Regions from separate parts of the Caldisalinibacter kiritimatiensis genome, predicted to be linked through region 1. Evidence: riboswitches for the same ligand, from Rfam matches in the RefSeq annotation. Region 1 holds a riboswitch; each other region holds the start of a gene.
What was found. Region 1 has a riboswitch for cobalamin ahead of L21TH_RS10280 (ABC transporter substrate-binding protein). Riboswitches for the same ligand answer to the same signal wherever they lie in the genome.

Region 1 (13,408 bases):
AAGGTCCATTTCACTCACTTTTTTTATATTGACATATAAGTTTGCTTCTGATACTATGTAACTAAGATAAATATAATTGAGAATAATTATCAATTACAAAGCTTTATAATTTAACATTAATACAAGAGAGGGGAAAAGTATATGAAAAACAAAATAAAAGCATTATCGCTAATTTTTTTAATGATTTTTTTAATTACTGCATGTAGTGGGCAAGGTCAGAATAATTCTGATAGTTTAGAAAAACAAAATAAAACAGATGTAAAGACTGCTGAAACAGTAGATATAAAGTTGTCAACTCCTTTTGCACCTAATAGTATCCCTTTATTTTATATGATGGAAAAGGAGCTACTGGGTGAAAATATAAATCTTGATGTATCTATTCATAAAACTAGACAAGAAGTTACAGCTATGCTAATGAAGAAGAATATAGATATGGCTATGTTATCTGTACAAGAAGCCGCTAAATTATATAACAAGGATATTCCTGTAAAAATAATAAATGCTAATTATGGAGCTACTTTTTTTCTAATGTCTAATAAAAGTGAAATACAATCAATAGATGATATAAATGGAAAAACCATTTGGACATCAAAAAAAGGTGGACCTGTTGAATTTGTATTAAGTTCTATATTAAGTAATAAAGGAATTAAACCTAATGAAGATATAAAACTTAAGTATATGAATTTAAAGGAATTATCTCAGCTTGTGATTAATGACCTTAAAGATATTGAATTTTTTACTTTAAGAGAACCTTTTGTTAGTCAAGTAAAACATAAAAAAGATAACACTATCATAGTATCAAATTTAGATGAAGAATGGAAAAAAATATATGGGAATAGAGTACCTTTTGCAGGTGTGGTATCTAGAAGTGAATTTATAAGTAACCATCCTCAGTTAGTATCAGTTTTCAATGAAAAATATAGTGATGCTATAAAATGGGTAAAAGAAAATCCTAAAGAAGCTGCAAAGCTAGGGGCTAAGTATCTTAAAGGTATGCCAGTAGAAGTAATAGAGGAAGCTTTAAATAATATGGAGCTTGAATTAATTGATAGTACAAAAACGAAATCTGAATTGAAATCTTATTATAATCAATGGTTAAAGTTTAATCCATCAATGATTGGTAACAAGATTCCAGATGATGATTTTTATAGTGGATTACAGAATGAATAGCATTACTAAAAGGAGTAATAAATATGATTTTAAAAGATAAAAGAATCCAGATGGTTTCTTTAGTCATTATTTTGGCTATTTGGCAACTATTATCATATATTTATCCCCCTATAATAATACCTTCATTAACTGAAGTATTTAAAATAATGATAAGCTATATTACTGATAATACTTTCATATTAGATTTATCTCTTACTATTTTTAGAGGTATATCAGCTTATTTTATAGCTATGATACTGGGGATTGGAATAGGTATTATATTATACAGTAATAAGGTTTTAAACAAAATTTTTTATCCTTATGTTGTTGTTTTTCAAAGTGTGCCTAGAATATCTTGGATACTTTTAGCTATGATGTGGTTCTCACTTAATTCTCAAATAGTTATATTTATTATTATAATAACAATTCTCCCAATAATTATATTAAATACTTTAGAAGGTCTTAACAACATTGATAATGAATTAATGGAGATGGCAGCAGTATTTAAGATAAGAAGAAAAAAAGTCATAAAAGATATTTATTTACCTTCGGTAGTTCCGTATATTTTAGCAGGTGCAAAAGTAGCTTTAGGAATTACATGGAAAACGGTAATTATGGCAGAATTATTAACAGTGCAAACGGGTATAGGAGCAAGGATGTCATATGCTAGAGATTCTTTGGCTACTGACCATATATTAGCCCTTACTGTATATATTGTATTAATAGGGTATCTGTTTCAATTTATTTTAACTAGAGTGTCTAATTATGTAGGAAGGTGGAAAAAGAATGAAGGCAATACAGTTAAAAAATATAACTAAAAGTTATGATGATACCAAAATATTGGAAAATTTTAACTTACAGATACCTCATAATGAAATAACATGCATAATCGGTCCGTCGGGTAGTGGAAAGTCAACTATTTTAAATCTTTTATCAGAACTTTTAATTCCTGATTCAGGAGAAATTTTAAATTTAAATGATAAAATTGTAAGTTATGTATTTCAAAGTCCAAGACTTTTACCGTGGAAAACAGTAAAAGATAATATGAAATTTGTTTTAGATAATAAAATAGAGAAGAATAAATTAGATGAATATATTGATGGTTGGCTTGATGCTGTAGAATTGCTAGATTATAAAGAATACTATCCAAATCAGATGAGCGGTGGTATGAAGCAAAGGTTAGCTTTAGCAAGAGGGTTTGCAGTTCCAGGGAATTTGCTTCTTATGGATGAGCCATTTAAAGGATTAGATGCACCACTAAGATTTAAAATGGTAGAATTAATAAAGAAGCTTTGGGAGAAACAAAAAAAGACAATAGTATTTGTTACACATGATATTCAGGAGGCTCTTTTATTAGGACATAGTATAATAGCACTAGGTAAAAAACCTGTTAAGATTATTGAAAATCTAACGATAGATATTCCACTTAATGAGAGAAAAATAGGTTGTGTAAGATTGGCTAAGCTAGAAGGCTATTTGTTTGATTTAGTAGAAGAAGGAAGCTTGTACAAAAGACATAACAAAATGAATAAACATTGTTGCTTTGAAAATAAAAGCTTTTTAAATATCGGTTCTCATTATAGAAAATCGTCTATGACTTAAAAGTTTATAGACGATTTTTATGATTTTAATATAAAAGTGATATTATTTAATTAATAAGAATTTAAAATAATGTGTATTAGAGGTGACATCATGATAATTGGTTCCTGTGAGATAGAATTATTAATATATGAAGCAAATTCATTGAAGGAAAAAAGACATGTAATAAAGAGTATAATAGCAAGGATACAGTCTAGATATAATGTATCTATTTGTGAAGTAGATTTACATGATACTTGGAGAAAGTCAGTTATAGGATTTGCATGTGTTTCTAATAGCACATCTCATGCTAATAGTATGATATCAAAGGTATTAAAATATATTGAAAATGATAGTAGAGTAGAGATTATTAGTCATCATATAGAAATATTATAGTTATTCATGAAATTAAGTGGGTATAATAGGAATGTAAATTTAATTTCCACCCATAAACTATGAAAGGCTGAATTATATGAAAAAAATATTGAATAAAAAAGAAATTAATAAAGTGTTACAAATACTAAATGACCTTTATCCAGAGGCTAAATCAGAACTCAATTACACAAATGCCTTTGAACTATTGATAGCTACAATATTGGCGGCACAATGTACAGATAAAAGAGTAAATATAATTACTAAGGATTTATTTGAAAAGTATAAAAAGCCTGAGGATTATCTTGAATTAACACAAGAAGAATTAGGGGAATTAATAAAAAGTTGTGGATTTTATAGAAATAAGAGTAGGAATATATTAAAAACATGCGAAATACTAGTTAATGAATATAACGGTAAGGTACCACAAACTAGAGAAGAACTTATGAAGCTACCAGGAGTAGGACGAAAAACAGCTAATGTGGTTATAAGTAATGCGTTTGGCAAAGATGCAATTGCAGTAGATACCCACGTGTTTAGAGTATCAAATAGAATAGGGTTAGCTGATAGTGATAGCGTAGATGATACAGAAAAAGATTTAATGACTAATATACAGAAAAACTTATGGTCTAAAGCTCATCACTGGCTTATATTCCACGGAAGAAGAATATGCAAAGCAAGAAAACCAAAATGTGAAATTTGCCCTTTAACAAAGTATTGTTTATATTATAAGGAATTAAGAGATAAAAACGCATAAAAGAGCGTACAAAAAGACGTAAAAGTAAATGAAATAAAAGACGTAATAGAAGATGAAAAATAAAACCTGTCCTCTGTGACTAAAAGCGGCTTTTGTCGCTTTTAAAATATTTTTTTGTCATAAAAAGAGGAAAATAGACTGTTTATAGAGAATAGATAAAGTTGAGAATAAGATAAGGGGTGTTATTAATGGTACCCAATGTAGTAACAAATTTAGATAATGAACAATTAGTTTTTGCTCTTGACATAGGAACAAGAACAGTTATTGGAATAGTAGGAAAATATGAAAATGAAGTTTTTAAGATACTAGCGTGTGAAATAGAAGAACATGACAAAAGAAATATGTACGATGGACAGATTCACGATATTAATGGAGTAGTACAAATAGTAAAAAGAGTAAAAGAAAGGTTAGAAGAAAAATTAAATATGGAGTTAGACAAAGTTGCCATAGCAGCAGCTGGTAGAGCTTTAAGGACAGAGAGAGTTAGATTAGATAGAGAAATAGATTCTACAAGGGAAATTGATAGAAAGCTTGTTGAAAGTTTAGAGATGGAGGCTATACAAAAGGCTCAACAAGTTTTAGATGAGAGTACTAATATAGAATCAAAATATTATTGTGTTGGTTACACCGTAGTAAACTATTATCTTGATAATAATTTTATAGAGAATCCTGAAGGGCATAGAGGAAGTAAACTTGGCGTTGATTTACTTGCTACATTTTTACCTCATATAGTAGTAGATAGCCTATATACTGTTATGAGTAGAGTGGGATTAGAAGTTATAAATATGACATTAGAGCCTATTGCAGCTATTAATGTTGCTATTAAGAAAAATTTAAGGCTTTTAAATTTAGCATTGATAGACATAGGAGCTGGTACTTCTGATATTGCTATAACAAAGGATGGAACTATTGTGGCATATGCAATGGCATCTGTAGCTGGAGATGAAATTACAGAAGCTATTGCAAAAACTTATTTGTTAGATTTTGATTCGGCTGAAAAACTAAAAATTAGTCTTAATAAACAACAGAATCATAAGTTTCACGATGTAGTAGGCATTGAACATAACTTAACAACAGAAGAAATACTAAATAGTATACAGGAAAATATTAAAAAACTGGCTAAGGAAATATCAGATAGTATATTAAAATATAATGAAAAAGCACCTAGTGCAATTTTTCTTATAGGTGGAGGAGGACAAATACCACGACTATCAGAATATATAGCAGAATATCTTGAACTACCAAAAGAAAGAGTTGTTGTAAGAAGTAGTGATATAATCGAAAAAATTGACGATATACCAGAAGAGTTGAATGGTCCCCATGCTATTACTCCAATAGGAATAGGAGTTACAGCAGTAAAAGATATGTATAAGGACTTTCTAGAAGTAACAGTAAATGGACAAAAAATTAAGTTGTTTAACTCTAAAGACATTAAGGTATCAGATGCATTAGTGTTAGTAGGGTATAATCCTAGAAATCTAATACCTAAAAGGGGAGAAGACTTTATATACTTTGTAAATGAGCAAAAACTGAGAATAAGAGGAGAAATAGGTAAACCATCAGAGATATATGTAAATAATCAGATATCAAATTTAGAGCAAAAACTTAAAAATGGAGATATTGTACAGGTAAAAGAGGCAACGGTTGGTAAGAAACCAAATCCTAGACTATTTGACTGTATAAATATGAAAGAATATATTACATTTAATGGTGAAAAAGTATATTTGATTAAACAAGTGAAAGTGAATGGAGATGTAGTTAGTGAAAATATACCTATAAAAGAATATGATAAAATACAAGTCAATAAAATTAAAACAGTTAGTGAAGTTTTCGATGCTTTAAATATAAACCCAGATAGTTATATGATATATAAAAATGAAGAGCTAATATATAAAGATGAAATCACAGCAAAAGAAATTAATGACTATAAGGAAAATACAAAATCAGCTGAGAATAATAGTTTAACTAAGACCATTAGACTTAATATTAACGGTGAAGATAAAGTAATAGAGCATAATGAGGACAAATTTCTATTTATTAAGATATTTGACTATTTAGATTTTGACCTGTCTAAACCAAAGGGAATGTTATATTTAAAAGTTAATGGTGCAAAAGCAGAATATACACAAGTTCTTAAGGATGGAGACAAAATAGAAATATATTGGAAAAAGGATAGGAAGTTTAGTTAACTATATAAATCTAATATCATTAGATAAACTAAATCTAATGATATTAGATTTAGTTTTTTGTCTCTTTGATAGCTTGTTATTAGTCATATATTTCATATATTATAAAGTTTTTTAATAAAAATATAATGATAAATATTAATGAATGGGATAAAGCTATCAAAGGGAGGAAAGCTATGAAAACAATAAAGATATTAATAATAGCAGTCATTGTAATATTGATTATAGCTATTATTAGTATTTATTTTATTTTAAATAGTACTACTATATATAATGGTGTTAAGATTGAAGAAGTTGATTTGAAAGGTTATAATAGACAAGAAGCACTGGAAAAGATACAAGCTTTAAAACAAAAAGAATTGGAAAACAAACAATTAAAATTAACTTATAAGGATTATTATTATGATGCTAGATATGTAGATTTAGGTATTACTTATGATTACTATGAAGCTGTTAATAAAGCTTATCAAATAGGTAGACAGGGAAGTATTATTGATAGATTAAAAGAGATATACTATACTAGAATTTATGGTAAAGAAATAAAAATGACCGTAAAATATGATCGGGATAAATTATATAAATTGGTTAACAAAATATCTAAAGATTTGAATCAAGAGAGTAAAAATGCAACCATAAGTTTTAACAAAGGTAAATTTAAAATACAACCTGAAGTTATGGGAAGAAAGGTAAAGATTGACCTTTTAGAGAAAAGAATTAAAGATAGTATACTTTTATCAAGTGAAGTAGAAATTCCAATACAGGAAACAAAGCCAAGGCTAACTAAGGAAAATTTAAGTAAGATAAAAGATAAACTTGGAGAATATACTACTTCTTTCTATGGTAGCAGTCAGGGGAGAGTTCATAATATCCAACTGTCCTCTCAAGCTATAGACGGAATAGTGTTATTGCCAGGGGAATTATTTTCATTTAATGAAACTACAGGAGCGAGAAGTAAAAGCGATGGATATAGAACAGCTAAAGTTATAATCAATGGAAAGTTTGTTGATGCAATAGGCGGAGGAGTATGTCAAGTTTCAACAACATTATATAATGCAGTGTTATTATCAGATTTGGAGATTGTAGAGAGATATCATCATTCAATACCATCAACTTATGTGCCCAAAGGCAGAGACGCTACAGTAGTTTATGGATATCTTGATTTGAAATTTAAAAATAATAAAAAATATCCTGTTTATATTCATACAGAAACAGCTAATAGGAAACTTTTAATATCGATATATGGAAAGAAAGATGATAAAAATAAAAAGATAGATATAAAATCAGTAATTACTGAGAAAATATCACCAGACCAGGAGATAAAAGAGGATGCTAATTTAAAACCAGGAGAAAAAGTTATTGTGCAGAAAGGAAGATATGGTTATAAGGTTAAAACCTATAAATCGACTATAAAGGATGGTAAAGTAGTAGAAACTGAACTAGTTTCATATGATTTGTATAAGCCTAAAAAGCAAATTATAAAAACAGGACCTAAAGAAGAAAATTTAGAAAATGAAGAAGTAAATATTGAGTGATATAGAGTTGAATTTATTACGATGGATGAAATAGCAAGGAGGCTAAAAATGAGCAAATTATATGATAAAAAAGTAGAATGTCCAATTTGTGGCAATGAATTTACTACGAAAAAAGTTTTAAGTTCTAAATTAAGAGTAGAAAAAAGGGATACTGATTTTATGACATACTATAAAACTGAAAACCCTATTAAGTATGATGTATTTGTATGTTCAGAGTGTGGGTATTCAGCTATGGAAAAGAACTTTAACAAGATAAGGCCTGAATGGAAAGAAATTATTAAAGATAAGATTACAACAAGATGGAAGAAAAGAGATTATTCTGGTGTAAGAAGCACAGAACAAGCAATAGAGTGTTACAAATTAGCTCTGTATTGTGGTGAGTTATTAGGGCTAAGTAGTTATCATATAGCTAATATATGCTTAAGATTAACATGGTTATATAGAATCCTTGAAAGTGAAGAAGAAACAAAGTTTATGAGATTTTCATTAGAAAAGTATAAAGATTTCTATTATAACGGAACCTTTACTCAGGATACTAGTAATGATGCTACTATTGCTTATTTAATAGGGGAATTACATAGAAGATTAGGTGAATATCAAGAGGCTATTACTTGGTTTTCAAATGCTATATCAAGTCCTCAAATAAAAAATAATTTGAGGTTAGAGAAAATGACAAGGGAACAATGGAGAGTGGCTAAAGAAAGTGCTAAAAAGAGCTAGTTTAATATTAACAGTAACATCCACTTCTTCATAAAATGATATATATAATTTTATGGGAAGTGGATTATTTATGTTCTTTTTGCGTAGGTATTATATAAGAAAGAATAATAAACCTATCGTGTTCATACCAGGTCTTTTTGGCTCACTGGGGGATGCAATAATTCCTGGTACAGGTGAATTTGATTTTGGATTAGCAGAATATGCTTATAGACCTATCATGGATAATTTTAAGTATATGGGCTATGAGGAAAATAAGAACCTATTTGTTGCATATTATGATTGGACTAAACCTAATTTATATAGTGCTAAAAAATATTTAATACCTGTGATAAAAAAAGCTAAAGAAATAACAGGAGCGAGAAAAGTTGATATAGTTTGTCACAGCATGGGAGGAATTGTTGCTAGAGCTTATGTCCAAAGTAACTTTTATGCATACGATGTAGATAAATTGGTAATGTTAGGAACACCAAATAGTGGCTCAGTTGAAGCGTACTATTTTTGGGCAGGAGGACATTTACCTAATGAAAATTTAAGAGGTAATTTTTTTTACAGGCTAATAAGGGAAAGTTTTCTGTGGATTTTTAAGATTATATATAAGAAAAGAAATGACTTAGAACTATTAAGAGATTTATTTCCTTCTATACAGGAATTATTACCAACTTCCGATTACGGAGATTATTTGTTTTATCAAATTAAAAATAAACACAAAGAATTTATTCCAATAAGAAACATGAATATAGAAAATAAATTTTTAAATAAATTGAATAGAAACCAAAGAATAATTTATAAAAGAAGAATTAAACTTTATGAAATAGCAGGAGTAGGTGTAGATACTGAAAAATATATATGTGTTCAAAAGCATAACAAATATAGGAAGCTTTGGTCAGATGGTATGCCTTTATATTCTGTAAAAACAAGTGCAGGGGATGGTACTGTTACATTGTATAGTGCAAGTAGTTTATACGGTATCAAGAAATATATATATTCAGACCACGTAGATATGTTAAAGGATTCAAAGGAATTGTTAGCAAATATATTAAACAGGAGAATATTATATAAAGCAAAAGTAGCTAATTGTATACAAACAAAATATTTTTACAGTATCGTAGCAAAAAATGTAAATAACATCACTATTAATAAAGATAATAGAGAAAAGACAATATTAGAGGAAGCTATGAATAAAGACAAAGAAATTAGTATAAAACAAATAGGGCAAAATGATTATTGGATAATTATAAACCTAGCATTTAAGAAAAATATAAATTTAAGTTTTATTCCGATGATAGGAAAAGAAAGTGATATTGTTATATTTTTTAGTAATAGAAATGGTGAAATAAAAAAAATAAAAGAATTTACAACAAGTAATATATACAGTGTAAATTTATAAAATTAAATTAGATTGAATATAAACTATATATTTGTTATGATTTTATTATAATCTGAATTATTTAACAATTTTAGAATTTAATAATATGCTATTAGGTGTTTCGAAAGAAACTTAAAAGGGAAAGTGGTGAAAATCCACTACAGCCCCCGCTACTGTAAGTGAGGATGAAATCAACATATGCCACTGGAACTAAGTTCTGGGAAGGCGTTGAGAGTAATATGATTCACAAGTCAGTAGACCTGCCTGGTAGCTTAAATAACCTTCGGAGGGGAGGAATGTATATGAAGAGAATTAGACCCACCCTATACATAAGGCTAGGGTTTTTTTGTTACAAAGCAAATTATTAAATAACCTAATTGACTAACCACTAGAAGACGATATTATAATCAATCGACAAAAATGGGAGGTATAAAGATGAATACTAAGTCAAAGAAAGTTTTAGCATTATTAATGGTACTTATTTTAGGGACAACTCTCTTATCAGGTTGTATAAGAGCTAAAGAAGAATATATAGAAAATGAAAAAGATGAACAGAGTTCAGAGGTAGAAACTACGGATAGCCCTTATCCAATGGAAGTAGAAGATGATTTCGGTAACAAAGTAACAATTGATAAAAAACCTGAAAGAATAATTTCCTTAGCACCAAGTCATACAGAAATACTTTTTAAATTAGGATTAAGTGATTCAATAGTAGGAGTTACAAGTATATGTGATTATCCAAAAGAAGCTAAGACAAAAGAAATTGTTGGAGATTCAATGACAGTTGACGTGGAAAAAGTAATAGCATTAGAGCCTGATTTAGTATTACATTATGGTTCTGACAAAGAAAAAGAGTATATACAAAGACTTAGAGATGCAGAAATAAATGTATTAAGTTATCAACCAGAATCAATACAAGAAGTTATAGATTTAATTATTGAAATTGGTAGGATTACTCAAACACAAGTAGCAGCTACAAAAACTACTGTGGATATGATGAGTAAGATGGATTATATAGTACATACTGTAGAAGAAGTAGACAAACCTAAAGTATTTTATGAAGTATGGCATGACCCATTAATGACAGCTGGACCTGGTTCCTTTATAGATGAACTTATAACTTTAGCAGGTGGTGAAAATATAGCAAAGGATGCACAAGGGCTATATCCACAATTTGAATTAGAACAGTTAATAGAAAGAAATCCTGATGTGTATATATCCTCTGATAATGGAGGTCAAACAACAAAAGAGTCTATTATGTCAAGGGAAGGTTATGAAACATTAAGTGCAGTAAAGAACGATAGAGTTTATATATTAGATGCAAATATTATTTCAAGACCTGGACCTAGAATAGTTGATGGACTAGAGATGATAGCTAAAGCAATACATCCTGAATTATTTAAAAAGTAGGGGTTAATATGGAAATAAATAGACGACAAAGATGGAGTATCACTATAATAATATTGGTCGCATTGTTATTCTTTAGCATAGCTTTATTTTCAACTATAGGAAGTGCAGATATTAGTATTTTAGAAACATTAAAAATTGTAGGGTCAAGAATTCCTGTAGTGAAAGATACGATTGATTTAAAAGGAATACCTGATTCACATTTGACCATAATACTTAAAGTTAGGATACCAAGGATTTTACTTGGAGTATTAGTAGGAGCAGCTCTGTCAAGTGTCGGAGCTGCTTTTCAAGGAATATTTAAAAATCCAATGGCAGACCCTTATGTTATCGGTATATCATCAGGGGCAGCCCTTGGTGCTGCTATAGCTATAATAATTAAAAGTAAACTTTCTTTACTAGGGTTTTCTAGCGTTTCTATGGGAGCTTATATTGGAGCTATAGTATCAACATTTTTAGTATTTTTTATTTCAAGGGTAAAAAATAGAGTTCCAGTAACAACTTTATTGTTATCGGGAATAGCAGTAGGACAGTTTTTAACAGCAATAATGTCTTTTTTAATGGTTATTTACAGTAAAGATTTAACTAAGATAATATATTGGACACTAGGAAGTTTTGCAGGTAAGAGCTGGAATCAATTAATACCAGTTGCGTTGCCTATAATGATTTCTATAGTTGTTCTTAATTTTTTTGCTCGAGATTTAAATGTAATGCTCACAGGAGAAGAATCAGCTAAAAATATGGGAATTGAAGTTGAAAAAGTTAAGGTAATCATACTTTTCATTTGTGCTTTTACAACAGCAATGGCAGTGTCGGTCAGTGGTATTATAGGTTTCGTGGGATTAATAATACCCCATATAGTAAGGTTAATAGTTGGACCTGACCATAGAATATTAATACCTGCATCAGCACTAGTTGGAGGTATTTTTATGACATATGCCGATACTATAGCAAGAACTATAATATCACCTATTGAGATACCTGTGGGAATAATAACAGCATTATTTGGAGGACCATTTTTCATATATTTATTAAGAAAAAAGAAAAGGACTAGTTAATTTCAGGAGTTGAAAACATGGCAGAAACTATTAAGATAGAATCTTTAGATTTTGGTTATGGAGATAAATTAATACTTAAAGGTATAAATTTAGATATAGAGAAAGGTGATTTTGTAAGTATTATAGGACCTAATGGCTCGGGAAAATCAACATTACTAAAAAATATTACTTCAATACTAAAGCCTAACAGTGGTTCTGTAAAGATAGATGGGGTAGATGTGAAGAATTACAGACCTAAAGAATTAGCTAAGAAATTAGGTTTTGTTCCACAAGATACTAATATTGCATATGACTTTACTGTGTTTGATGTAGTGTTAATGGGCCGAAGTCCTTATTTGGGAAGATTTGAAAGAGAAAAACAAATAGATTATGAGATTACCACTAATGCATTAAAAGCAACTGATACTATTGGTTTTAGTGATAAAAGTATAAAAGAGATAAGTGGAGGAGAAAGACAGCGAGTAATAATTGCAAGAGCTTTAGCACAGCAGCCTGAAATACTCTTATTAGATGAACCAACGTCGCATTTAGATATAAATCATCAGATGGAGATTCTATATCTGCTACAGAAACTAAATAAAGAACAAAATATGACTATGGTAGTGGTGCTTCATGATATAGATTTAGCTGCGAGATTTAGCAATAAAATTGTATTATTAAAGGAAGGACAGATACTTAGTATTGGAACTCCTAATGAAGTTATAACAAAGGAAAATATGGAAGAAGCGTATAAAATTAAAATGGTTATAAACGAAAATCCATTTTCAAATAGTTTATTTGTTACACCGTTACCTCCAAAAAAAGATACAGTAGAAAAGAAAGAAAAAATACACGTAATATGTGGTGGAGGGTCAGGTGGAGATATAATCAGTAAATTAGATATGAATGGTTACAAAGTAAGTATGGGTGTTATAAACATAGGTGATTCAGATTGGGAATTAGGTAAGAGGTTATCATTAAAAATGATAGAAGAAATGCCCTTTTCTCCAATAAGTAAAAAAGCTTATGAAAAAAATACTAAAGTTGTAAAAGATGCTGATATTTTAGTATTAGCTAGTGTTCCTTATGGGAGAGGTAATATGCAAAATTTAGAGCTAGCATTTGAAGAATTACAATCAGGAAAAAAAGTATATTTAGTAGATAATTATAGTCAATATGATGAATATGACTATGTAGATGGAAAAGCAAAGGAATTAATAGTTATGATGAAAGAAAGAGGATTAAAGGTTGTAAAGTCAACAGAAGAATTACTAAATGTATTATAACCACAGCGTAACAGCTGT
Region 2 (13,408 bases), on a different contig from region 1:
GCATCAAATAATCTTTCTCTCATGCTATACTACTCCTTATTTTGGCATCTATTTGTAATATATTAAAAAAGGTTACTGAACAATTATAAATTAAATTTTAATGTTTGTACATATGTTTTTTGAGAAATATAAAAGCCACTCTATTCACCTATGTGTAAATAAAGTGGCTTTTACTGAACTTTTAAAATACTTCTTTTGGAATTATATATGGTCTACTATCTTCAGACAGTTTAATCAATTCTACATCTACTCCATATACTTCCTTTATTATTTCCTTCGTTATTACTTTTTCTGGCGTATCCACTATTTTGACCTTGCCTTCATGAAGAAGAACTATATAATCACTATATCTACTAGCTAAATTAATGTCATGTAAAGTTGTCAATATAGTTAAGCTCTTTTCTGTATTTAGTTTCTTACATAAATTTAATATGCTAATTTGGTGTTTAATATCTAAATGTGAAATAGGCTCGTCTAAAAGTAATATTTCAGGCTGTTGTGTCAATGCCCGAGCAATCATAACTCTTTGTTTTTCTCCTCCACTTATTTCATTTATGTTTTTTTCTTTTAAATGCCAAGTTGAGGTGTTCTTCATTGCTTTTTTAGCAACTTCGATATCTACCTTTTGCTCTTGTTGAAATTTCTTTAAATATGGAAACCTTCCCATTAATACAATGTCAAATACAGAAAAATTAAATCTTATGTCATTTCCTTGATGTACTACAGCCATTTTTTTAGCTAATTCCTTATATTTTATTGTTCTAACGTCCTTATTATCAATTAGTACATTTCCTTTATTAGGCTTTAACAAATTACAAATATTTTTAAGTAATGTAGTTTTACCACTACCATTTGGTCCCAGAACACTTACAAAGCTACCTTTAGGAATACTAAAGTCTATGTAATCTAGTACTTCAATTGCTCTGTCATAGCTAAACTCTAATTCCTTTATTTGAACTGAATTTTTCATATATATACCCCGCTATACCAATTTTTTACTTTTGCTCTTCTTTAATAAATACAAGAAGAATGGGCCTCCAAATATAGAAGTTATTATACCAACTGGTATTTCTGCTCCTTCTAAAGCTGTTCTTGCTATTGTATCGCAAGTTACTAGAAAAATTGCTCCTCCTACTAATGTAACAGGTAATAATATTCTATGGTCTGCACCAAATATTAATCTAAATAAATGTGGTACAATCAACCCTACAAACCCAATAATACCACTTACTGATACTGCACAAGCTGCAAGAAAAGATGAAACCACAAGGATTAGTTTCTTAGTACGTTCTACATTGATTCCAATGTTTTGTGCATCCTCTTCCCCTACAACTATAGCGTTCATTTCTCTAGATAAGGATGTTAATACTATTAATCCTATTATTGAAGGAATTAATATTACTATTATCTGTTTCCAATTGGCTCCATTAAAACTTCCCAATGTCCAAGAAATAATATTGCCTAATTCATCATGATTAAATATCATCATTAATGAAATTATAGACGATAATAAGGAGCTCATAACTATACCAGCAAGCAAAATCGATGTTGTCGATATCCTATTTCCATTTCTGGCTAGATTATAGACTATAATAGTTGTCACCAAAGCTCCAGCAAAAGCAAGGATAGAAACAAAACCAAATCCCCAGTATCCTGTATTTAATCTTAAGATTATTCCAATAGTAGCTCCAAAAGCTGCTCCAGATGATACCCCCATAACATAGGGTTCAGCCATTGGGTTTTTGAAAATAGCTTGGTAGGATGCACCTACTAAGGATAGAATCGCTCCTACCAAGCCTGCTAGTATTATCCTAGGAAGTCTTAGATTAAGTATAATAAATACATCTGATTTTTTTATATCGCTTATATCTACTTCTTCTCCTATTAGCTTTATCTTACTTAACAATATTTTGGCCACATTAGAAACAGGAATATTTACTGTACCTAATGACGTAGATATTAAAACTAATGCTATTAATACTATTATTAATAAACTGATATATACTTTATGTAATCTTCTATTATTAATATATGACATTTTACACACCACTTTAGAAGTTTAATTCTTCAATCTTGTTTTCATGAAATATTTCTAATAATAGTTTTAATCCTTCATTTACTGCCCTTGGTGAAGGTCTACTGAATATATCAGGATTTACTATTACAAAATTCTCCTCCTGAATAGCTGTTAATGCTTTATAATTTTCTCCTGTTTTCATCGTGTCATACGCAAACTCTGGTCCAAACATAATTTCTGGGTCATGCTGAATTAACTTTTCTAAGCTATACTTCCATCCAGTTACATCATCAGCTACGTTTATTCCTCCTGCAATAGAAATAAACTCTGAAATAAAGGTATCTCTACCTGCACTATATTCCCCCCACTGACCTGTTCCTACTACATAGTAAGCTGCTGGTCTTTGATTGTTTGGTATATACTTTGTAACTTCTTTTGTTCTCTCTACCTTAGCTTTCAGACTCGAAACTAATGCCCTTGCTTCATACTTTTTATTTACTATTAAACCTAAGTCTATAATGTATTGATACATTTCATCAATAGAATTAGGTGAAGATTGTGCTACTATTGATATTCCTGCTTGTTTAAATTTATTTAATACCTCCTCTTTATAGTGAGTTGCAGCTATAACCATATCTGGTTGTAATCCAATAACTGTTTCTATATTAGGGTCTGTCATATTACCAACTTCTTTTATAGATAATGCTTCTTCTGGGTAATTACAATATTGAGTCCTTCCCTTTATTCTATCTCCTGCTCCTATTGCGAATAAAGTTTCAGTAACACTTGGAGCTAATGACACTATTGATTCAGGTTCTCTGTCAACAGTATATTTATTATCACCATCTGTGAAAGTTATAGGATAACTAATTTCATCTATTTTTTCTGCAATAACTTTTTGATTTTCTCCATCCCATCTTATTTCGTATCCTACTGTTTCTAGTATAAACCTTAAAGGAAGATATATTTTCTCCTCTTTTACGTAAGATGTTGCATCTAAAGTTAATGGTACTCCATTAACTGTTACATCATTAGAATTTAAAGTAAACTTGATTTCTACCTCTTCATTCTTAACTATTGCTGTATCACCTGTTTTAAAAGCTTCAAGACCAAATTGTTCTAAACTGTTCTCTTCAACATACGTTCTTCCATTTTTAAGCTCTGTTATTATTTCCTTATCTTGACCATCTAAACTCAAGTTTACTGATGAAGCAAATGATATTGTTGAAAAAGCAACTAAAAACACTAATAATAATGATAAAATTTTTACATTACGTTTCATATTTGCTCCTCCTTTTATTTTTGTTTAGTTTTGAACATAATTGTTCAAAATTTTTATCAATTTAACATTTTCATGATGACTTCTAACTGCAACACGGATATATGTATGATTTAACCCATAAAAGTCCTCACAAGTTCTAATATAAATATTTTCATTTAATAAATCTTCTTTCATCTTTGTAGCACTACCCTTTAACAGCTTACATAGAAAATAGTTAGCTTCACTTTTATATACATATATATTTTCTGTGGCTTTTAACTCGTTAAATAGATATTGTTTCTCTTTTGTATACCATTTTTTCGTTTGTTCTAAATATTCATAGTCTTTTAGCAATATAGGTATTGAATTTAATGCAAAACTATTAATTGTCCAAGGCTCTTTTATCTTATTCAACCTGAATATAAGCTCTTTATTCCCTACACCATAACCTAGTCTAAGTCCTGGAATTGCAAATATCTTTGTCATAGACCTTATAATAAAAATTTGATATTCATTTATTAATGATATATAAGAACTCCCATTAGAAAAATCAATAAATGACTCATCAAGAAACAAACAAGCATTTATTTCCTTAAGCTTATCTAACACTATCTTAAATTCCTCTATATGGGTAAATGTTCCCGTTGGATTATTGGGATTACATAGTACAATTAAATCTGGTTTTATCTCTTCGATTTTTGATAATAATCTATTCAAATTAATATTAAATCTATTTTCAGGGTTAGTTAAAATATTATGTACTTTGCAATCAACCAGTTTTAAAGCTCTTTCATATTCAGTAAAGGTTGGTTGTATTATCAAAGCTTTTTTAGGTCTCATAGCCCTTGTAAACAAATATATAAGTTCTGTTGCTCCATTTCCTATAATAATTTCTTGCTCATTAATATTCTCATACTCAGCAATTAAACTTTTCCCTTTCCCTCCATCTATTTCAGGATATCTTACTAGTTCTACGAATCTATCACTTAGGTGGTGAATTAATTTTTTGGGTACTCCAAGTGGATTTACATTAACACTAAAGTCTATTACTGTATCTGTTTTTTCACCAAAGTATCCCCCGTGTTTATTCAAACCTATCACCCCCTTTCTATATGAAAATCATTAATAATATTAAAAGTATAAAAATACATTGTGCTCCATACATAATTTTGATAGAATCCACAATATTTATTGCTGTTAACTTTTTGTTTTTATCACCAATAGTCGGTTTATAAAGTATTTGTCCGAAATATGTATTACTTCCCCCTAATTGGACATCAAGTAATCCGGCAACAACTGACTCAGGGTATCCACAGTTAGGACTTTTATGATTTCTTCTATCTCTAATTAGAATCTTAGCTCCATTTATAACGTTATATCTAAATATAAAGCCTGATAAAAGCATTAAAATACTTCCAACTCTAGCTGGTATAAAGTTTGCTATATCATCTAACTTAGCAGATGCGTAACCTATATCCTTGTATGATTCTTGAATATATCCAACCATAGAATCTAAAGTGTTGATAGTTTTATAAAGAATAATCATATGAACTGGATAACCTATATATACACCGACTATAAAATAGAACATTGGAGCTAATACTCCATCTATTGTATTTTCTGCTACAGTTTCTACCGCCCCTCTAATTATCTCTTGATAGTTTAAATTGGTAGTTTCACGTCCTACTATATATGAAAGCATTTTTCTACTAAGCTTTATATCATCTGATTTAACTGCTGTATAAACTTTTTTAGCTTCCACATGAAGACATTTAGTCGCTAATGCTGTATATGTAAAATATATTGAAACAATACTATTAAACACCGGGTGAATAATTTTAGTTACTTCCGATAATAAAGTTACTATAAAAACTACTGTAATCAATGTTAATGCAGTTAAAAAAAAGCCTCCAACTTTTAGATTAAACCACTTTTGTTTTCTAATAGCTTTTTCATATACCTTAATAACACTTCCTATATATCGAATGGGATGTGGCCAATTAGGAGGGTCACCTATTATAATGTCAAAAATGATTGCTATTAGTAATATTTTAATCCAATCCATATCTATAACCCCATTATCTTTTTTATAGCTTCTATATTTACATTTTTTCTAACAGCATCAGCCAATTTATCATATTCTCTTTCCTTGAAATCCTTATAATTTTGTAAACAGTTGTAATTTTTTGAATTCTTTTTCTTTCTTAACATGCTAATAATATTTCTTCTAAAGCTATCGTTGTCAAAAACACCATGTAAATAGGTTCCAAGCACGTTTCCATCTTCATTAACAGCTCCATCTAACCTACCATCTTTTAATTCAATTACTGGTTTGCTGGTGCCAACAATATTTGTATCTCCCATGTGTATTTCATATCCAGTTACTTGTTCATTTTCTCGTATGTTAAATTCTTTAAGATAATTAAGTGTTTTTCCATTCACTTGTCTTGTACTCTTCTTTTTTAGCATAGTGGTTTTTATATCAAGTAAGCCTAGTCCATTTATTCTTTCAATACTAGACTCTACACAATAAGGGTCCTTAATCTCTAGTCCTAGCATCTGATATCCACCGCATATTCCTATAATGGGTATACCTTGTTTATGCTTCTTATATATTTCTTTATCTAATTCATTGTCTAAAATATGTCTTAAATCGTTTATTGTATTTTTACTTCCTGGTAAAATTATCAAATCTACATCTTCAAATTGCTGTTTATTATAGACGTACTTGACACTAACCCCTTTTTCTAATTCCAATGGAGTAAAATCTGAAAAATTAGATATATAAGGTGTCTTTATTACTCCAATAATTATTTCCCCATCACTTGAATTGTGAAATCTAGTTGTTACACTGTCTTCATCATCGATATTAATTTCTATATATGGTACTACTCCTAAACATGGCTTTTTAACCAACTCTTCAATTTTCTTAATTCCTGGATTTAATATTTCAATATCTCCTCTAAACTTATTAATTATAAATCCCTTTATCCTATCCCTATCCTCTTCTGATAAAAGCATGATAGTTCCATAAATTGATGCAAATACCCCTCCTTTGTCAATATCACCAACTAAAATAACTGGAGAATTCACCATTTCTGCTAAACCCATATTAACTATGTCATTATGTCTTAAATTAATTTCAGCTGAACTTCCTGCTCCTTCTATAACGATCGCGTCAAACTCTAAGTCCAGCTTGTTATATGAATCTAGAATAATTTTCTTAATAGAATCCTTTTCTTGATAATACTCTGATGCCTTCATGTTTTTATAAACTACTCCATTAATTATGACTTGACTTCCTATGTCACTTGTAGGTTTTAGTAATACTGGATTCATTTCTACTCTCGGCTGTATCCTTGCAGCTTCAGCTTGAACCGCCTGCGCTCTTCCTATTTCCTTTCCATCAAATGTAACAAAGGAATTTAACGCCATATTTTGTGACTTAAATGGTGTAACCTTTAAACCTTCACTATTTAAAATTCTACATAAGGCAGCAGTTAACACACTTTTTCCCACTGATGATGCTGTACCCTGCAACATTATGTTTTTAGCCAATAAACCAACTCCTATCTTAGTAAAATATCATTAAGTTAAACTAAAACCTTTCCCTAATACTTCTCTAACATTTGAAACTGTAACAAAAGCACTATTGTCCTTATTCCTAATATATTTTTTTAGTTTAATAAACTCTTTTTTATTTAGCACTGTAGTTATTACAGTTCTATCCTCTTTGGTATATGAACCTTCGGCTTTATATATAGTAGCTCCCCGATTTAAATCTTTGTTTATATATTCCTTTATTTCCTGCGGGTAAGAAGTAATTATAGAAACATTAATTTTCATATTTAGACCTTCAATAACGTAATCTATAACAAATGCATTAATAATAACTCCAAGTAGTGCATATAACCCAAGTTCTAACCCAAATGTAATTCCTGCTAAAAAAGTTACAACAAAATCAGCAAGTAATAGTGCCTTTCCAATATCAATTGCAAAGAATTTATTTAATATCTTAGCTACAATATCAGTTCCACCAGTTGATGCATTTTGATAAAAAACTATTGCCATTCCTATTCCCTGAATAAGTATCCCAAAGGTTAAATTCAAAAACATATCATTTACTAAAGGTTCCTGAATATGTACTATACCTTCTATTGACCATATAGCTCCTGACAATGCAAAGCTAGCATATATTGTCTTAGCTCCAAATTGAAAGCCTATTAAAATAAAACCTACAATAAATAGTATTAAATTTAGAATAAACATAAACGCTCCAATAGGTATTTGAGGAAAAACATTATTAATAACCATTGCAAGTCCTGTTACCCCTCCAACTGCTAAATCTGCAGGTACTAAAAAAAATGAAAGTCCTAACGCTACTATAACAACCCCCAAAGTTATAATAATGTAGTCTTTTATAAGTTTTTTCAAATTAACCCCCTCCGTTTGAATTTTTTCCTCTTACAGCTCCTTTATAATGTACATGTCAAATTAAATAATGCTTTATATTAAATTTAAACAGATAACCTCAGTAAAAATAGAATAAAGATAATCATTCCAAATAATGCAAATGGATAGGTAGCAGCATATCCTGCAGCTACATCATCGCTATTTACTGAATCAATTGCCGCTCCTAATCCAGGTGTACTAGTCATTCCTCCACAAAGAACACCTGCAAGCATAATCCAATTTATTTTAAATAAATATCTGCCTATTGCAAATCCTATTAATATTGATACATTAGCACATGTAAGTGCAATTATTAATAAATAAACTCCTTCGCCTTTTATGGAGGTTATAGTCGAGTATCCATATCTCAATCCCACAATAGCAAGAAATATTGAAAGGGTTAGCTCTCTTATAGCACCTAGAGTTTTAGGACTCATTCTAAAGTTCATAAAGCCAATCTCTCCAATATGTCCTAGAATTAAAGCTGATATTAGCACACCACCTGTAGATCCTAAACTAAAGTAACCAATTGTATTTCCCATATAAACTTCAATTTGTCCTATTAGAAAACCAACTAAACACACTAAAATAAATGATAATACATCAAAACGATTATATTCTGAAATTGACTGTTCTTCATCGTTTTTCATTATCTGCTTAAAAAACTCTTTTTCTTTTTCTATATCAATATTAAAAATCATGGGGAAAATCCTCATAGCAAAAATCACTACACTAACCCCTGGAATATAGCCTACTGCATAACCAAGTCCAACCATTGCCTCTGTTTCCTTTCCAAAACTAGATACTGATTCAAGTGCTGCTGCTAAGCCTGGAGAACTCGTTAAAGCACCTACATATGTTCCTGCAATGGCATAAATGTTTGTATCTCCACCAAACCTACTCATTATATAGCAAGTTGCTGCACCAGTAAAAGTAATAATAAATCCAAGTAAAACAAATTTTAATCCATATTTCTTTATAACTTTACCGATGTCTTTAGACGCTAGTAACCCAACTGATGCTATAAAGCATATCAATGTAAAAAGGAATAACTCTCTTGGTATCATCCCATTTAATAATATTTTTTTAACATATAAAGGTACATTTTCAGTATGTTCATAAGGAAGAATATATTTTTTATAAACAACCCATCCTATAAATAAGCCTGTAAATAATCCTCCTGAATTCCCTAGTTTAAAATTTTTTATCTTTATCCTTCCAATAATTAATCCTGAAATAACTGATAAAAAAATCAGTACAAATGGATTAGTAATAAATTGAGTATAATTAAAATTCATAGTTATTAAGCCTCCTTTAAATTAGCAAACAAAAAACACCCTTGGAGGAACTTAAGGGTGTTGTATACAAATAAGCACAAAAACAAACGCATATTAAGCGTCACTACGCTTATCCGTAACACCTCCCCATCCTCGTGAGTTATATCGGTGTTGTTCTTTATGGCAGGTCTCCTGACTTAGGGTCATAGTAAACCTATACCTTCCCATTTCTATTTTGAAACAGTGGCACATATAGATTTACTCCCCATCACAGTGGCGGGACCGTGTTGGATTTTCACCAAACTTCCCTTTTAAATTCTTGATTTAAATTTAAATCAAGAATACCATAAAGCACCATATTAAGTTTTATTAATTAAATTTTAAATTAATTAACTAGATAAGTCAATGTTTAGTTTTTTAACTTTTCTTTACATTTTAAATTTTCTAAAATAGTTTGTGATTTATTTCCAACCAATATAATAACATAACTTATTATAGTTCTAATAAAAAATTATGTGTTAAAATATATTATATAAGGCGAGGAATTTAAATTTTCCCCACCTTATCATTGGATTTCACTTGATTTATTGACTTTTTTTCTTAATGTATATATAAACAGGTAAACCTACTAGAGTCATCGCTATACCTATAAGTGCATTTGTCGTATCTGTAAATAAAGTATTAATTAGGATGTATGCTCCTCCACATATACCTATCAATGGAACTATAGGATAAAGTGGCACTTTATAAGGTCTTTCGATGTGCTTATATTTAGTTCTTAATATAAATATACCAGCAACTGTCATAGTAAAGAAAATCCAAAGTACAAACATTACTAATGTAGTCAACGTTTCAAAAGAACCTGTAAATACATATATACATGCAAGTAACACTTCTAACATGAATGCATTAAGAGGAGTATTGAATCTCTCATCTACTTTACCTATTTGCTTTGAGAAGGGAAGCAATCCATCCTGTGCCATAGCGAATGGAATTCTAACACCTGTTAATAAATATCCGTTTAAAGCTCCGAAAACTGATATTAAAATACCTGCTGATACTAAACTTGCTCCTGTACTACCAAACAATACAATAGCTGCATCAGATGCAGGTGATTGAGATGCTATAACTTCTTGAACTGGAATTACATTTATTATTGCTAGGTTAATTAAGACGTAAACAGTAATTATAGTTAATAGTCCAATTACAATTGCTTTAGGTAAGTCTTTTCTAGGATTTTTAAGCTCTCCAGCTATATTTCCTACTCCTACCCAACCGTCATATGCCCATAGAGTTCCAAGTATTGCAGCTCCAAAACCTGTAACTGTAGCTGAACCCACTGCTGTACTTGACATACTATGAGCTGTACCTTTAAATAAACCGTAGAAAATAATTATAAATATAGGTAATAATTTTCCTACTGTTGAAATAGATTGTATTTTACTTCCAACTTTTGTAGACAGCACATTACCTATCATAATTGTAAATAATAATACAACTGCTAATATCTTTTGCTGTATTTCAGTCATAGGCACAAAATATGTTGCTTGAGTAGCTGTAATTATAGCAAGAGCTGCAGCTGCACCTGGTACATATATCATAGTTTGTACCCAACCAAATAAAAATGCCCATTTCTCACCATATAACTCTTTAAGGTATACAAAAACTCCACCAGTCTTAGGAATAGCAGTAGCAATTTCTGCTATCGTGAGTGCTGATGCCATAGTTATAAGTCCGCCAGCTATCCATGCTAATATTCCAAATAAAGGAGTTCCTGCATTACTGAAAACTGAAGATGCTTTAAAAAAAATTCCAGAACCTATTACTACACCTACTACTACAGTTATCGCATCAAATAGTCCTATCTCTTTTTTCAGAGAATTTCCTTGATTTTTAGCATTTACATTTGTAACCTTAACTTTTGCCTCCATATTTTTATTCACCTCTTTTTCTTTAGTATTTTTAATGTTAAGTAAATTAAATGTTTGTTTATATTACCTCCCCTCTTTCATTGGCAAACGTTCCCATATCCAGCATACTGACCTAAATCTTTTTTAAAATATGCACTCTCTAATTTTATTTTAATAATCCCTTTATAGTCAACAAATTTCGACATGTATTAATTTTTTTTAAATTATATGGCAATTTAATGTGACGAATACTGTTTTTTCCTAAAGAAGCCACTTAAGTAGCTTTTAGGTGCTGGGTACAAGAAATGTAAATGATGATAAATAATAATACAAAAATAGTAGCTCACATTAAAGTACGAGCTACTTAGCTATTCATATACCTCTTCTATATCTTTTAAATCTGAAAAATTAGATATTTTTATAACATTTTTATTCTTTAAAAGTATTTTATTGCCTTGAACTACTTTATACTTTTCTAATGACTTCGGAAAGGTTAAACAAGCAAGCCTCTTTTTATATTTCCTTGTAAATTTAACTGTATGCATTGTCCCACTATCTACATCAGTTTCAATAACTATAACTACTTTAGAAAGAGCAGCCTGTAATCTATCTCTTTCTATAAACTGATAACCTTTTATCTGTGTTTTAACTGGGTATTCCGATATAATGCAACCATCATTCTCTATTATCTTCTCTGCTAGTTGCATATTTTCTTTAGGATATATATTTAATACATCACTTGGAAGAGTTACTATTGTCTTTCCATTGTTTTCTACACAGCCTCTATGTCCATATGTGTCACATCCATTGGCAAGTCCGCTGACTATAACATAATCTCTGTTGGTAAAATATTGTGCAATGTCATACGCATACTTTTTTCCTCTATTGGTAGGATATCTAGTTCCTATAATGGCTATTTTTTTATCATGTAATAGTAAGTTGTGATTACCCCTTGAATAATATAATATTGGTGGCGCATCTATCTCTCTAAATTCATTGGGATAATTCTTATCTTCAATAGTAGTTATTTTAATTTTATTTTTAATACAGTCATCAATAATCTTATTCGATTTCTCATCTGCTACTTTTAACTCATCGATTGTTGGAACTTTTATTCGTTTATCAATACTTTTTATATTTCTATAAACCTCTATAATATCTGTATTATCTAAAGTGTTCATTTTTATATTATTGTCTTTTATGTAACCTCTGAATAATAACATGGATTTTCTTCCTATACCCTCTATTTGACTTAACTTAATATATATTTGCTTATACATGAAATTCTCCTATCTATAATTTTTATAATATAATTGTATCAAACTATCAGTTAAGATTGAATAAAAATCGGCAAAACCGATTTTTGGCTATTGACTACTAGCTATTAGCTGTTGGTTTAAATACTTTGTTATACAATAAAAAAGCAGCTAGGCTGCTTATTTAATAAGCCCAGCTGCTCTTTTTACTTGAGTCTGATGACCTTCATCTATTCTGTTAGATGAATGGGTTCTACTGTTTTTAAAATGTAAGCACACATGCCCATCGAATCCATTTCCTTTAACTGTATCATAATTAGTTCCTGCTCCATAGCCTCCACTTCTCCAATTAACCCAAACTCTAGAAGGCTTATTATCAACTCCAGCATGAGGCATTCCGTTCATAGAAGCTGCAATAGCTCTTCCTTTTGTATAAACAACTACAGCTCTTCTTATCCAGCTATATGTTCCACCCCAAGCCTTTTTTAATGCTTGAGCATCCTTGACTGTTAATGGTTCTACATCCGCATGATGTGAGCCACCAGTTACTTTCACTTTAAAAGTTATACCAGTATCTAAATCCCTTATAGTCAATATATCATACCAGTTAACTAATGACCCTTTTACCTGTGTCCACCAATCTAAATATTCTCCATATCTTCTATAACCTCTTCTGCTTGTATAAGTTTGTACGTCATTAAATAAACCTAAACTCCTCATTTTTTTTATCGTATTTGGACCTACTATACCATCAACTAATAAACCATATTTTCTCTGAAAGTCCTTTACTGCTTTTTCTGTAATAGTACCATAATAATTTGTAATCTTGTAAAAATTAAATGTCCCCGCTTTTTTTAATGCCTTTTGTATGTAGGCTACCTCTTCGTGCCTATCCCCTTTTTCATATATACTTTTTGAAAACACAATTTGATTGCTTGCTTGATAAGAAGTATTTGAATCATCGATTAATCCTAAGGACTCCATTTTATTGATAGTTTGTTTTCCTGCTATTCCATCTACTAATAAACCATATCTTTGTTGAAAACTCTTTACTGCTGATTCAGTTAAATTTCCATAGTAATCTGTTACGTTTCTTATGTTTAATACTCCTTCTTCCTTTAATGCCTTTTGTATCTGTATAATATCTTCGTGTCTTGTCCCTTTTTTATATATAGGCAATGAAAAATCATATGCATAGGCAGGCAAACTAGAAGAGATTAATATCGAAGTAGCTA
Region 3 (6,764 bases), on a different contig from region 1:
TACTAATTTTCTGTGGATAAGTTTAATTTTGTATTTTGCAACTATCTACAAAATATAAAATTAAATACACATATTACTTTAATAGTTAAAACTTATAATACAATTTTACCATCAAATACAATTACAGTCAAAGTTATGTAATAAATATACATTAAATTTAGAATAATATGAAAATATATTTTGACAAAAGAAAGGTTTTATATTATACATATAGAGGGTATAAGTATAAAGTGGCGTATGCTAATAAACTAAAGAATAGGAGGATGTATAATGAATTTAATAATAGCTTGTGCAACAGATAACGGAGAAGAATTTGTTAATAGACACTTTGGAGATGCTAATTTTTATGACATTTACAGTGTTTCAAAAGAAGGTTGGGAGTATATTAAGAGGGTTACAAATACAACAGAAGAAGAAGAGCACGAAGATGAAGTACATGGAGACCCTAAAAAAGCAAAGGGGATATCACAAATACTAAAAAAACATGATGTACAAGTCTTAGTATCAAGACAATTTGGACTAAATATCACAAGAGTAAAGAAAAAATTTGTTCCAGTAGTTATTAGAGCTAAAGATGTAGAAGAAGGACTTAAATTAGTAAAAGATCATTTGGATATCATAGTAGAAGAGTATAATAAAGTAGAAGAAAGACAACATATTATTTTAAAAAACAGGAGTGAACTGGATGAAAAAGTTTGTTGAGTTAAATGATATAAAACAGTTTATACAGAAGAATACGTTAAGCCTATTATATGTTTCATCAGATAAATGTAGTGTATGTCAAGACGTTAAGCCTAAGCTTGAGAAGCTTTTAGAAGACTATCCACAAATACATAGTGGTTATACTAAAATTGAAGAGGCTCCTGAAGTTTCAGGCCAATTTACGGTATTTACAGCTCCTACTATTATCTTATTTGTAGAAGGTAAAGAAGTATTAAGAGAATCACGTTTTATTCAATTTCATAAACTAGAAGAAGGATTAAGTAGATGGTATAGAGAACTTGTATAATTAGTAGTAATAAGTTAAACTGGCATCAATATAATAGTTTGACATCTAAGTTTGTATTAAATATAATTGAACTAATAAAATACAGCTTAATATGCTTTAAGGTTCTTTCATTATGAAAGCTAAGAGGGAAAGAGGTGAGAATCCTCTACAGCCCCCGCTACTGTGTGTAGGGATGAAATCTTTCATAAACCACTATCTAGCTTTTATATAGATGGGAAGGGGAAGAGAGTAATATGATCTACGAGTCAGGATACCTGCCTTAAAGTAAGTAACTAATACTTCGGAGGGAAGTATGTGGTAGTAATTTGAGACGCATAGATTACCTCTATGTGTCTTTTGTTTTTGTTATGATTTTATCAATCTGAAGGATTAAAATAATTAAAAGAAGGTGAGAATATGGAAGATATTATTTTAATCACTGGTGGAGCAAGGAGTGGCAAGAGCAGATTTGCTGAAAATATGGCAAAAGAATCTAATAAAAGAGTGTTATATATAGCAACAGCTATTTCCTGCGATAAAGATATGAAGGATAGAATATTAAAGCATAAGCAATCTAGACCTAAGGATTGGAAAGTATTAGAAAAATATAAGGAGTTTGATGAGATTAAGGATTTAGATGGGTTTAAGCAGTGGGATGTAATATTATTAGATTGTATTACGCTTATGGTATCAAATTTACTTCTTGAAAGTGGATTAGACTTTGATACTTGCAATATGTTAGAAGTGGATAATGTTGAAGAATATATTTTAAATGAAATAGATAAATTATTAAATGTTGTTAAAAGTGAAGGAAAAAGATTGATATTAGTGACCAATGAAGTAGGGATGGGATTAGTTCCATCTTATAGACTAGGAAATATATTCAGGGATATAGCAGGACGAGTAAATCAGTATCTTGCACAAAGGGCTTCAGAAGTTTATTTCACTGTTTCAGGAATACCTATGAAGATAAAGTGAGGGTTCTTATGAAAAGTTTACTGTTAATGCTTACATTTTTCACTAGATTACCAATTAAATATCCCTTTGAATATAAAGAAGAGGATTTCATAAAAGGTGTTAACTTTGTATCTTTAATAGGCTTAACTATAGGTGTTTTATTATGGATTATATCCTTTAGTAGTATTTATCTTAAGAAGCCCATTACTGTTTTACTTATATGGTTATTTTATCTTTGGATAACAGGAGGACTTCATATAGATGGACTTGCGGATTCCTTTGATGGGCTTTTTAGTAATAGAGATAAAGAAAGAATTCTTGAAATAATGAAGGACAGTAGGATAGGTACTTTTGGTGTACTAGCTATTATTTTTACTTTAATTTTTAATTTAGTTATTAGTTATTATTTGGATTACAAAACATTTATTATTATGCCGGTTATAGGTAGAAGCTGTGCAGTTATTGCATGCTCTATTAGTGATTATGCTAGAAAAGAAAGGGGAATGGGAAAAGGCTTTATAGAAAACTGTGAAATTAAAGAAGTTTTTTTTAACTTAGTTATTACTGGAATAGTGGCTTTATTTGTTTTTAATAACTATATATTTATTTTAGGGATTTTACTAACTTTTATTATTATACTCCTTTTAACTAATAAAATAAAAAGCAAAATAGGTGGTATGACAGGGGATACGGTCGGTGCTATTATTGAAGTATCTCAATCAATATTTATTTTTTCCATCTATTTAATTAAGGAGTTGATGATTTGAAATTTATTATTGTAAGGCATGGAGAAACAAAGGCTAATGTTAACGGTATATATAGTGGATGGACAGATTTTCCTCTTACCGAAAGAGGTTTTAAACAAATAAAAAGGATAAAAAAATATTTAAAGGATAAAAGGATTGATAAAGTATATTCAAGTCCTCTTAAAAGAGCACTAATTACTTCAAAAGAAATAACAAAGGGGAATAAATTAAAAGTTAATGAAACAGAGAAATTAAAAGAGATAAATTTTGGAATATTTGATGGTAAAATGCTTGATGAAATAGTTAAAGTACATTCTACTGAGTGGAAAGAATGGACTAATAACTATATAAATTACAGGATACCTAGTGGAGAGAGTTTACAGGATTTACACAACAGAGTTGTAAATTTTATTAATGAAATAATAACTAAAGAGAAAGAGACAGTTTTATTAATTACCCACGGTGGAGTAATGAGAGTAATTATTGCATATCTATTGGGATTAGATATTAAAGATACATGGCATTTTAAAACTTCTCCAGGGTGTCTTGTTGAAATAGAATATGAAGATGGGTATAGTGTTTTAACTCAACTCATAAATTTTTAAAAACAGATGGAGGGATAATATGAATTCAAATGTGTTAAATGTAAAAAGTAGTACCTTAAAGCTTACATACTCTGCAATGTTAATAGGTCTTTCTTTTATAGGCTCATTAATTAAAGTGCAAGGAAGTATTGCCTTTGATTCAATGCCAGGATATTTTGCTGCACTTTTACTAGGGCCTGTTTATGGTGGAATTGTTGCTGGGATTGGACATTTGCTTACAGCTTTAACTAGTGGTTTTCCCTTAACGCTACCAATGCATTTAATAGTTGGTTTAGAAATGGCTTCCTTTGGATTTGTTTTTGGCTGGATGTATAGAAAAATTAATACTTATATAGCCGCTATTGTTGCAATAATATTAAATGGTGCTGTAGCTGCTTTAATAGCTATACCTATTTCACAAATTTTAGGACTTCCATTAAGTGGATGGTCATTATTTTATGCTATTATAGCACCATTAACTATTACATCTACAGCCAATGTAGTTTTAGCGTTTTTAGTATATGGATTTCTTAAGAAACGATTTAATTAGAAGGTGTAGTATATGAATGTAAAGAAGTTTAGGGACTTGACTTTTATTTCAATTAACGAAAATCAATATATAGTTATTTCTTGTGATTCAAGTGGTGGAATAGGCAATAAAGAAAAAGATATTGTCAAAGTTTCTCCAGAAAAGTTAGGATATTATACTACCAATGTAGCATTGAGAGAACTTTTAGCTATTAAAGCTAGGCCTATAACTATAGTAAATACCTTATCGGTAGAAATGAATAATACAGGGAAGAAGATAATAGAAGGGATAAAAAGAGCTATTGAGCCTCTTGAATACTTTGAAGATATTATCATCACAGGTAGTACTGAAGAAAACTTTCCTGTATGTCAAACGGGAATGGGAATAACAGTAGTTGGTATTATTGATAAAACACAATGGAAGCAACCAAAAACTACTAAAGGTTCTTTGGCAGTAGTTGTTGGTATTCCCAAAGTAGGAGAAGAAGTAGTACATGACAAAGAAAAAGAAACATTGACATTAGAAGTACTTTTACAGTTATGTAAAGAAACATATATTCAAGAAATTTTACCAGTAGGGTCAAAAGGAATACTATATGAATTAAGCGAAATAGCTAGAACTAATAATTTACTTTATGGAATAAATGAAGATATTACTCTCGATTTAAACAAATCAGCAGGACCAGCAACTTGTGCTATAGTTACTGTTGAACAAAAATATTATCATAACTTGAAAAAGAAATGTTCTATACCTATAAATATAATTGGAAAGTTTGTGTAAATGTCAGTTAGTGACAGGGACTTATTTCTCTGTCTTTTTTATTTTGTTCCAATAACAGGACATCTAAGCATTTGTATGTTGTATATATTTTTATGCATATATAAAGCTAGTCTAATATCAAGTACTAATTCTGCTGTACACTTTATAACTAAGTAAAAGAGTACAAGTGTAACAACAATATTTACACTGAATATAATAAATAGAAAAAGATATAATAGTGTGAATTGCAATTTTATATTTGAATGGAGGGATAAAATGAGTAAGGTAAAAATAAGCTTACGTGATTTAGAACCAAAATCTAAAGATGAGGTAGATATAGAGGATAAAAAGGTCACTGATAAAGACAACACTATTAAGGAGGAAATGACTGAACAGGTTGATATAGATAATGAAAATATTGAGGAAACAGAAGAAATTACACATTCTGTTGAAAATGAACAAGTAGATTCTGACGAAAAGCTTACAGATAATACTAAAAAAGATGAGTACAAAAATAATTCAGAGGACAATTTATCTAAAAATATAAATGAAGGAATAGTAATTAAAGTGAAGAAAGACCATAAGCGTAAGATTATACATCATGTTTAAAATTGTATATTAAAAATTACTATGGGAAATGTTTAAAGTTTATATAAGGATAAGAATGTAAAGAGGTATAATATTATTCAGGGGGAGTGAGGCAGAGGATAAACTCCTCCTGATAATATTTTTATAAATAGAATACAATTAGATAAATTGTAGAAATAAAAATAGAGATTATCATTATAGGGAAACCTATTTTCAAGAAATTAACAAAACTTATATTGTGCTCTGTTTTTTCTAGCATACCAGCTACAATAACATTTGCTGATGCTCCTACAAGGCTTCCATTTCCACCTAGACAAGCACCTAAAGCTAGTGCCCACCAAAGAGGTGTTATATCCATAGTAGACATTGTACCTATACTTTTAATAAGAGGTATCATTGTTGCTACAAATGGTATATTATCAATGAATGCAGAAGCCAATGCAGATACCCATACAATTATAATAGCAGTTAAAAATAGATTGCCTTTAGTAAGATTAATTATTTCTTCGGCAATATTTTCTATAATTCCAACCTTTTCTAATGAACCTACTAAAATAAATAAACCTGCGAAAAAGAAGATGGTTGTCCATTCAATTTCCAATAAAACTTCCTCAGGATTAATATTACTTAGGACTAATAATAATGCCGCACCAACTATAGCAACTGTTGCTGATTCTAAACCTATGAATTGATGTGTAATAAAACCTAACATAGTCAGTCCAAGAACGAATAAACTCTTTTTCAGTAAGTTTTTATCTTTTATTGATTTAGACTCATCGAATTCCATAATCCTTTTCTTTAGTTTCTCATCTACAGTTAACTGCTTCCTATATACAAATTTTAAGATAAAAGTAGTAATAATAAATATAATAATAACTACAGGTGAAAGATTTATTACAAAATCCATGAAACCTAATTTTGTTGAACTACCTATCATAATATTTGGGGGATCACCTATAAGAGTGGCGGTACCTCCGATGTTGGCAAACAGAATTTCTGGAATTAAGAAAGGTATTGGATTGATTTTGAGAGTGTCAGTTATAACAAGTGTGACTGGCACTATTAATAGAACTGTAGTAACATTATCTAATAATGCAGAGGATATGGCAGTGATTATTGAAAATGCTAGTATTATTCTCCAAGGTTCTCCTTCTGCTAATTTTGCTGCCTTTATTGCTAGATATTGAAATACCCCAGTTTTTTTGGTGATGTTTACAATTACCATCATACCTATTAAAAGTCCAATAGTATTGAAATCTACTGATTCGAATGCATACTCTTGACTAACTATTTTTAAAGCTAGTACAATAGATGCACCAAAGAGTGCAATAGTTGTTCTGTTAAGTTTTTCAGAAACTATTAATACATAAGTAAGAATAAATATAATAGCTGTAATTAATACTTGTGTGTTTTGAAACATAACAACATCTCCTTGCTAAATATTATATTATTTTAGGCGCACAAAAATATTCTATTACTTTTTGTATAAATAGCAAACATAATCTAAGGCAAAAAAAAACCACTATAGGGCAAATACAATAATATATTCAAATTATTGTTTATATACATAGCTAGACTATTTTTTTTAGATTATAGGAAATAATAACTAATAT

Region 2: it holds a riboswitch for cobalamin, as region 1 does, so the genes downstream of both, L21TH_RS05990 (aspartate-alanine antiporter-like transporter) here and L21TH_RS10280 (ABC transporter substrate-binding protein) in region 1, are expected to answer to the same signal.
Region 3: it holds a riboswitch for cobalamin, as region 1 does, so the genes downstream of both, cobU (bifunctional adenosylcobinamide kinase/adenosylcobinamide-phosphate guanylyltransferase) here and L21TH_RS10280 (ABC transporter substrate-binding protein) in region 1, are expected to answer to the same signal.

What each region holds. Positions count from the first base shown of each region.
Region 1 is NZ_ARZA01000227.1:6,763-20,170, forward strand. Features, by position in the region: gene L21TH_RS10235 (ABC transporter substrate-binding protein) at 142-1,170, shown strand; gene L21TH_RS10240 (ABC transporter permease) at 1,194-1,967, shown strand; gene L21TH_RS10245 (ABC transporter ATP-binding protein) at 1,936-2,751, shown strand; gene L21TH_RS10250 (DUF503 domain-containing protein) at 2,842-3,123, shown strand; gene nth (endonuclease III) at 3,200-3,856, shown strand; gene L21TH_RS10260 (cell division FtsA domain-containing protein) at 4,045-6,045, shown strand; gene L21TH_RS10265 (VanW family protein) at 6,219-7,574, shown strand; gene L21TH_RS10270 (DUF2225 domain-containing protein) at 7,623-8,294, shown strand; gene L21TH_RS10275 (lipase family alpha/beta hydrolase) at 8,347-9,681, shown strand; cobalamin riboswitch at 9,758-9,942, shown strand; gene L21TH_RS10280 (ABC transporter substrate-binding protein) at 10,096-11,070, shown strand; gene L21TH_RS10285 (FecCD family ABC transporter permease) at 11,079-12,125, shown strand; gene L21TH_RS10290 (ABC transporter ATP-binding protein) at 12,143-13,390, shown strand.
Region 2 is NZ_ARZA01000125.1:19,935-33,342, forward strand. Features, by position in the region: gene L21TH_RS05950 (M16 family metallopeptidase) at 1-23, opposite strand, end outside; gene L21TH_RS05955 (ABC transporter ATP-binding protein) at 182-970, opposite strand; gene L21TH_RS05960 (FecCD family ABC transporter permease) at 983-2,038, opposite strand; gene L21TH_RS13755 (helical backbone metal receptor) at 2,052-3,299, opposite strand; gene L21TH_RS05970 (pyridoxal phosphate-dependent aminotransferase) at 3,324-4,370, opposite strand; gene cbiB (adenosylcobinamide-phosphate synthase CbiB) at 4,387-5,343, opposite strand; gene L21TH_RS05980 (cobyric acid synthase) at 5,346-6,836, opposite strand; gene L21TH_RS05985 (YitT family protein) at 6,867-7,712, opposite strand; gene L21TH_RS05990 (aspartate-alanine antiporter-like transporter) at 7,796-9,028, opposite strand; cobalamin riboswitch at 9,173-9,371, opposite strand; gene L21TH_RS05995 (APC family permease) at 9,592-10,938, opposite strand; gene L21TH_RS06000 (DNA-processing protein DprA) at 11,286-12,197, opposite strand; gene L21TH_RS13760 (peptidoglycan-binding domain-containing protein) at 12,354-13,408, opposite strand, start outside.
Region 3 is NZ_ARZA01000177.1:9-6,772, forward strand. Features, by position in the region: gene L21TH_RS07815 (NifB/NifX family molybdenum-iron cluster-binding protein) at 271-702, shown strand; gene L21TH_RS07820 (thioredoxin family protein) at 686-1,009, shown strand; cobalamin riboswitch at 1,092-1,285, shown strand; gene cobU (bifunctional adenosylcobinamide kinase/adenosylcobinamide-phosphate guanylyltransferase) at 1,406-1,966, shown strand; gene cobS (adenosylcobinamide-GDP ribazoletransferase) at 1,975-2,712, shown strand; gene cobC (alpha-ribazole phosphatase) at 2,709-3,296, shown strand; gene L21TH_RS07840 (ECF transporter S component) at 3,316-3,825, shown strand; gene L21TH_RS07845 (AIR synthase related protein) at 3,838-4,584, shown strand; gene L21TH_RS07850 (hypothetical protein) at 4,840-5,172, shown strand; gene L21TH_RS07855 (ArsB/NhaD family transporter) at 5,294-6,571, opposite strand.